3 regions of the Streptomyces sp. NPDC060000 genome follow, and region 1 is predicted to be linked to each of the others. Evidence: riboswitches for the same ligand, from Rfam matches in the RefSeq annotation. Region 1 holds a riboswitch; each other region holds the start of a gene.
What was found. Region 1 has a riboswitch for cyclic di-AMP ahead of ACFWBB_RS08920 (transglycosylase SLT domain-containing protein). Riboswitches for the same ligand answer to the same signal wherever they lie in the genome.
Positions count from the first base shown of each region.

Region 2: another riboswitch for cyclic di-AMP. It lies ahead of ACFWBB_RS21335 (transglycosylase family protein); the one in region 1 lies ahead of ACFWBB_RS08920 (transglycosylase SLT domain-containing protein).
Region 3: another riboswitch for cyclic di-AMP. It lies ahead of ACFWBB_RS36420 (M23 family metallopeptidase); the one in region 1 lies ahead of ACFWBB_RS08920 (transglycosylase SLT domain-containing protein).

Region 1 is NZ_JBHWUU010000011.1:86,360-88,611, forward strand. Features, by position in the region: gene ACFWBB_RS08915 (HAD family hydrolase) at 1-363, shown strand, start outside; gene ACFWBB_RS08920 (transglycosylase SLT domain-containing protein) at 409-882, opposite strand; cyclic di-AMP (ydaO/yuaA leader) riboswitch at 886-1,114, opposite strand; gene ACFWBB_RS08925 (polyprenyl synthetase family protein) at 1,761-2,252, shown strand, end outside.
Region 2 is NZ_JBHWUU010000039.1:47,770-50,021, reverse strand. Features, by position in the region: gene ACFWBB_RS21340 (transglycosylase family protein) at 1-545, shown strand, start outside; cyclic di-AMP (ydaO/yuaA leader) riboswitch at 750-936, shown strand; gene ACFWBB_RS21335 (transglycosylase family protein) at 940-1,665, shown strand; gene eno (phosphopyruvate hydratase) at 2,094-2,252, shown strand, end outside.
Region 3 is NZ_JBHWUU010000095.1:22,491-24,742, reverse strand. Features, by position in the region: gene ACFWBB_RS36430 (dihydrofolate reductase family protein) at 1-307, shown strand, start outside; tRNA gene ACFWBB_RS36425 (tRNA-Met) at 370-443, shown strand; cyclic di-AMP (ydaO/yuaA leader) riboswitch at 776-942, shown strand; gene ACFWBB_RS36420 (M23 family metallopeptidase) at 952-1,974, shown strand; gene ACFWBB_RS36415 (aldo/keto reductase) at 2,129-2,252, shown strand, end outside.

The DNA of each region.
Region 1 (2,252 bases):
CCGATCAGCAAGGTGCTGCTGCGCCATCCCACCCTGTCGGACGACGAGTTGGCGGCGACGGCCCGTTCGGTGGTCGGTTCGCTGGCCACCGTCACCATGTCCGGGCCGGGCACGGTCGAGCTTCAGCCCTGCGGGATCACCAAGGCGACGGGGCTGGCCCTGGCCGCCGAACGTCTGGGGCTGCGGCCCGAGGACACCATCGCCTTCGGGGACATGCCCAACGACATCCCGATGTTCGACTGGGCGGCTCGTGGTGTCGCCATGGCCAACGCCCATCCGGAACTCAAGGCGGTGGCCGACGAGGTGACGACGTCGAACGAGGACGACGGCGTGGCCGTCGTCCTCGAACGATTGTTTCCATGACCGGGAAGGCCGGTACCGCGGAACGGATCGGCACCGACGCGAGGGTCAGTACGCGCCGAACACGTTGTCGATCGAGCCGTACCGCGCGGCCGCGTAGTTGCAGGCGGCGGTGATGTTCGCGACCGGGTCGTAGGAGTTCCACGACGTGCCCGAGACGTGGTAGGCGCGGAAGGTCGGGTCGATGACCTGGAGCAGCCCCTTGGAGGGGATGCCCGCGGCCGCGTTGGAGTCCCAGAGGTTGATGGCGTAGGGGTTGCCCGAGGACTCGCGGATGACGTTGCGGTAGATGCCGTTGTACGTGCCCGGGATGCCGTGCTGCCCCATGACCTGGAGGGAGGCGCGGATCCAGCCGTCGAGGTTGTTGGAGTAGCCGAGGCTGGTGGCGGTGGCGACGGTCGGCGTCGCCGCGGAGGCGCCGGTCGCGCCGATGAGCGGGAGGGCGAGCACGGCGGCGCCGGTGACGGCGACGGCGAGCGTGCGGACGAGACGGTTGCGGCGCGGCTGAGCGGCAGCGGGCATGATGATTTTCCTCTCCAGCGCCTGCGAGGTGAGCTGTCGGGTTCGGGCGGGAGCTGCCCGGTCGCGTCTTACGGGTGCGACTTGACCCCAAGCCGTACCGGGTGGTCCGAAACGTCTGATACATCCAAGACGTCCGGAACATCCGGTTCGGCGACTTACCTGGTTCCCCCGCTCCTGCCGAGCGTTCTCGATGGGTGGTTCGGGCGGCGGCAGGATTCGGCGTTCCGCCCGACAGGCCGGGAACGTATGCGAGAGCACATGTCCGAAACAAGTACCGGATTCACAGTTGACCCCTATTGACCTTGGTCTGTGACCTATGGGGTGCTTGATCCTTTGTGGGTGCAAAGCTTCAACTTGCTTGGGGCGTGCGGAGAATCGGTGAAGGGCGAGGTCGGCCCGGGCGGTCGAGGGGAGTGAGCCAACTCACCAGCGTTCACAAGAGCGGCGAATCGGGCATTAGGCCCAACTCATCGTTAAAGCACCGTCGATGAGTCGCGTGCGAAATCCGGGCGCGGGAGGTGGGTCCGTGAAGGGGTGCCGGATGGAGAAGTCCTGGAGGGGGTGCGTGATCGTCGTCACGTGGGCGGGGGTGGACGGGCGGGGTCATCGGCCTGCCGGCCACCCTGGCGCGGACATGAATCGTCGCTTCCCGGCATTTCTATTCATGTCCGCTCATCTGAGCTGATCAAAAACATATCGGGCGTGATCCGATACCGCCTGGCCTGCGGAGCGCCTCCTGGGCGAGCCCATTCGAGCCCGGGGGACGTGGGGGCTATCGGTGATCGAAACGTGACCGGATACGCTGACTTGAGTGATGGCAGAGACCTATCGACAAACCGCGTAATCGCCAGTAGACACCAGCAGACAGGAGACCCCTCGTGACCGTCGTCGGGCCGTTCGGGCTGAGCGTGCGGGACCAGGCTCTGGAAGCCGATGTCCAGGCCGGATTGGCGGCTGTCGAGGAAGGCTTGCTCGAGGCCACCAAGAGTGCGGTCCCGTTCATCACGGAGGCCGCCCAGCATCTCGTACGAGCGGGCGGGAAGCGGTTCCGGCCGCTGCTCGTGGTGCTCGCGTCGCAGTTCGGGGACCCGTACGCGCCGGGGATCGTGCCGTCGGCCGTGGTGGTGGAGCTGACCCACCTGGCCACGCTGTACCACGACGACGTGATGGACGAGGCCGCCGTGCGGCGCGGGGTGTCCAGCGCGAACAGCCGCTGGGGGAACTCCGTCGCCGTCCTCACTGGTGACTTCCTCTTCGCGCGTGCCTCCCACATCCTGGCCGATCTCGGGCCGGAGGCGGTGCGGGTGCAGGCGGAGGCGTTCGAGCGGCTGGTCACCGGCCAGATCCTGGAGACGGCGGGGCCGACGGAC
Region 2 (2,252 bases), on a different contig from region 1:
CGAGCGGCGGTGACGCCTCGACCGGATCGTCGGACTCGTCCGCCGATTCCTCCAGTTCGCCCTCGGCGTCCGCTTCTTCCTCTTCTTCCTCTTCCTCCCCTTCGTCCTCTTCTTCCGCCGCGGACGGTTCCGGTGCGTCCGGCGGTTCTGGTGGCAAGGGTGACGGGCAGACGGGTGGCGGCTCGGTCGCGGCATCCCCGCAAGCGGACGACTCGGACAATTCGGGTCAGGAAGCGGGTTCTTGGAGCCTCGTCGACACGGGGTCCCTCGGTTCCGGCCGCCATCGCGGCACCGCCGACGAGGCCACACCCAAGAGCGCGACCGACGCGGGCGTGGACGCCCTGGACGGCACCACCACCGCGTCCACCGGCCGGCACGCCGCGGCCACCTATCTCGTCCAGGAGGGCGACTCCCTCGAGTCCATCGCCGACTCCCTTGACCTCGACGGCGGATGGCGCGCCCTCTACGCCGAGAACAGGGGCCTCATCGGCGCCGACCCGAGCAACATCACCCCCGGTCAGACCCTCGACACAGGGGTGGAATAGGGCGCAAAGCCCAAGAAAAACAGCGGCAGTTCACGTCACGCTTCGCACTGAATGTCCGATTTGGTGAAGTGTGGGATGAGTCTCAGAAGCCCTGATCGTCTTTGAAATTCCGCCGATCGCGTGTCTACGGTCGAGGCCGCTCGGCAACCCGAGCCCCGGCCGTCGCAACGCCGAATCCTGCCAGCGACGACCCGGGAACAGTCGTCGCGTCAAGCGCCGTAGGCAGGAGCGGGGGACCCAAGGTAAGTGCCGCATCGGGGTGGTTGACCGGAACGGCTAGGGGTTAAGCCACACCCCCCACGGAGCAGTGCTCCGGTGGGTGAGGAGTGGCCGGGCAACTCACACGGCCCGAACCCGACAGCTCACCTCGTAGGCGTCGGTGAGGGGATCCACCATGCTGTTTTCCGGTAAGGGCAAGCACCGTCGTCCGTCCAAGGCCACCCGCGTCGCCACGCTCGCCGGCGTCACCGGTGTCGCCATCGCCGCCCCGCTGATGGCGGCCGGCAACGCCTCCGCCGCCACCTCCTCCGAGTGGGACGCGGTCGCCCAGTGCGAGTCCGGCGGCAACTGGTCCATCAACACCGGCAACGGCTTCTACGGCGGCCTCCAGTTCTCCGCCTCCACCTGGGCCGCGTACGGCGGCACGCAGTACGCCGGGCAGGCCAACCAGGCCTCCAAGTCCCAGCAGATAGCCATCGGCGAGAAGGTCCTCGCGGGTCAGGGCAAGGGTGCCTGGCCGGTCTGCGGCACCGGCCTGTCCGGCGCCGCCTACAACGGCGGCAGCGCCGGCTCCTCGAGCTCCGGTTCGGCCGGCTCGTCCAGCTCCTCCGATTCCTCCAGCTCGTCGAACAGCGGCAGCACCAGCACCCGCTCGACCGAGGAGCAGAGCGCCTCCCGCTCGACCGACCGCCCGGCCGCCTCCAAGACGGTCACCACCCCGACCGGCAAGAAGGTCAAGAAGGGTGACGGCGAGTACAAGGTCGGCAAGGGCGACACCCTCAGCTCCATCGCCGAGAAGCACAAGGTCAAGGGTGGCTGGGAGAAGCTCTTCCAGCTGAACAAGGACATCGTCACGGACGCGGACCTCATCTACCCGGGCCAGCAGCTGCACCTGAAGTGACACTGCGCCTGAAGTGACACTGCACCTGAAGTGACACTGCGCCTGAAGTGGCACTGCACTTGAAGTGGCACCGCGCCTGAAGTGACACCTGGTCCCCAGAGAAGCCACAGTGCCCTCACATCCGAGGTCGGCACACTGAAGACCTCGTGAGGGTCACCCCCCCGTCCCCACGGGCTCCCCGCTCCGGTGCGCGTTCCCCCGTACGCACCGGGGCGGGGTTTCTCTTTGCCCGTTCGCCACTTCCTGTTGGCTTTTCTCGGCCACCCTCTTTGTTCCGGGCGGAAACAATAGGTACCGTCTGTCTGTCCACGGGACGGTCGGTCGGCTGCCGACGGCCCCGGGGCGGTTAGGCTCTAGTCGCAAGGCTCAGCAAGGGCTCCTCAAGGCCCCTGGGCCCCGCACAACCAGCGTCACATCCCAAGAAGGAGATGCTCGTGCCGTCCATCGACGTCGTCGTAGCCCGGGAAATCCTGGACTCCCGAGGCAACCCCACGGTCGAGGTCGAGGTCGGCCTCGACGACGGCAGCACGGGTCGTGCCGCCGTTCCGTCCGGCGCCTCCACCGGTGCCTTCGAGGCCATCGAGCTC
Region 3 (2,252 bases), on a different contig from region 1:
GGTCGTGCACGCGGAGGAGGCGGCCCTCGCGAAGCTCGACCCCGCCGACCCCCGCCTGTCCACTGCCACCGTCTACAGCAGCCTCGAGCCGTGCGCCCACCGCTCCTCCCGCCCGGCCCCCTGCACCCGGCTCATCCTCGACGCGGGCGTGCGCAGGGTGGTCACGGCCTGGCGGGAACCGAACACCTTCGTCACGGAGGCGGACGGAAGCGGTCTGCTGGCCGCCCAGGGTGTCGACGTCCTCGTACTTCCGGAGTACGAGGAGCGTGCGAAGGACCCGAACGGCCACCTTCTCCGAGACCGCTGAGGCACCGCGGATCAACCGATGTGCTTTCTGTCCCGCTGATGGCGTACAGTTGTGTTCATCGCCGCGGGGTGGAGCAGCTCGGTAGCTCGCTGGGCTCATAACCCAGAGGTCGCAGGTTCAAATCCTGTCCCCGCTACTGATGGCCGAAGGCCGGAATCCGAAAGGGTTCCGGCCTTCGGCGCGTTCACCGGCCCCCGGGCGTGCTCGCCAGTCACTCCCTCACTCTTCGTGATCGGATGACCGCTCTGCGCATAACGAACGAGTCACCATCAAAACGCCTGTGACTGATGAAGCGTTTCCGGGGTAGGGCGAGGCGCGGTCAACTCGCCCGTTTTTCACCACTGGTGGCCCGAAAGTCCAGGCCACGAATGTTATTGATCAAGAAGAACGGCTTGGAATACCGCCCCCGGGTCTATTAACGTTCGATAACGCAGCGCGGTCGTCCCAGCCGGCACCAGAGTCGGCTCCGTGCGGCACGTGCCGAATCCCGCAAGGGAACCGGGGAACCACCACCTTGGGGTGAATCACGCGGAAGCCGCCGTGAACTCGCAGAGTCCACGGCCGGTATACGCGCGTAGGAGACCTTCCCGCTCCGAACCCGTCAGCTAACCCGGTAGGCGACGGAAGGAAAGGAGCGCGCCCGCGTGGCGTCCAACCCGCCTGCCCCAGAAGCCCCGTACGCGCCGAGCCAGCGGTCCACCGAGACCTTCGGCTACGGCGGTTACCGCACTGACGAGGGCCCCTGGGAGGAATGGAACCCCACCGCGGAGTCCATTCGCCCGGCACGCGGCAAGCACCGCGTCGCCAAGCAGCGCGGCGGCGGATTCGCCCGCAGCTCCACCGTCCTCGGCGTCGGCGTCATAGCCGCCGTCAGCGCGGGCGGCATGGCCAGTGCCAACACCGGCAAGGCCCCGGTCTCCATCTCGATGCCGGACCTGCCCAACGTGGGCTCGCTCATCTCCGACGACCAGCCCGCCCAGGAAGCCCCGTCGGCCTTCGCCGGCTTCGGAACCGAAGCCCCCGTGGACGCCGACGAGAGCGCCTCCGACGCCGGCGAGGCCCTGCGCAGCCGGATCATGGCGCAGGCCGAGTCGCAGCAGTCCCAGGTCGAGGTCAAGGCAGCCGCCGTGGCGGCCAAGGCCGAGGCCGACGCCGTCGCCAAGGCCGAGAAGGAGGCGGAGGCCAAGGCGGCCGCCGCCAAGAAGAAGGCCGCCGAGGAAGCCGCCGCGAAGGTCGAGGCCGCGCGCCTGGCCGAGCTGGCCAAGCAGTACACCCTGCCGACCTCCTCGTACACCATCACCTCGACCTTCGGTCAGGCCGGTTCCCTCTGGTCCTCCGGCTACCACACGGGTCTCGACTTCGCCGCGCCCACGGGCACGCTCATCAAGGCCGTCCACAGCGGCACCATCACCGAGGCCGGCTGGGCCGGTTCCTACGGCTACCGCACCATCCTGACCCTGGACGACGGCACCGAGCTGTGGTTCTGCCACCAGTCGTCGATCAGCGTCAGTGTCGGCCAGAAGGTCGCCACCGGTGACGTGATCGGCCGGGTGGGCGCGACCGGGAACGTCACCGGGGCCCACCTCCACCTCGAGGTCCACCCGGGCGGCAGCGCCGACGGCATCGACCCGGCGGCATGGCTGCGCGGCAAGGGCATCAACCCCTGAGCGGTCCCTCTCCCGCGGACACCCTGATCCACCTCGGCAGCCCCGGCGCCCTCCGCGTCGGGGCTGCCGGTCTGTGCCGTCCACAGGCGCCGTTCACATGTTCTTCGCGTCACGCCCGGAATGGGCGGGCCGTCGGCGCCCGTTGAGACGAAGCATGACTTCTCTTCGCAAGCTCGGCTCCTCCGACCTCGAGGTCTTCCCGCTCTCCCTCGGCGGCAACGTCTTCGGCTGGACCGCCGACGAGACGGCCTCCTTCGCCGTACTCGACGCCTACACGG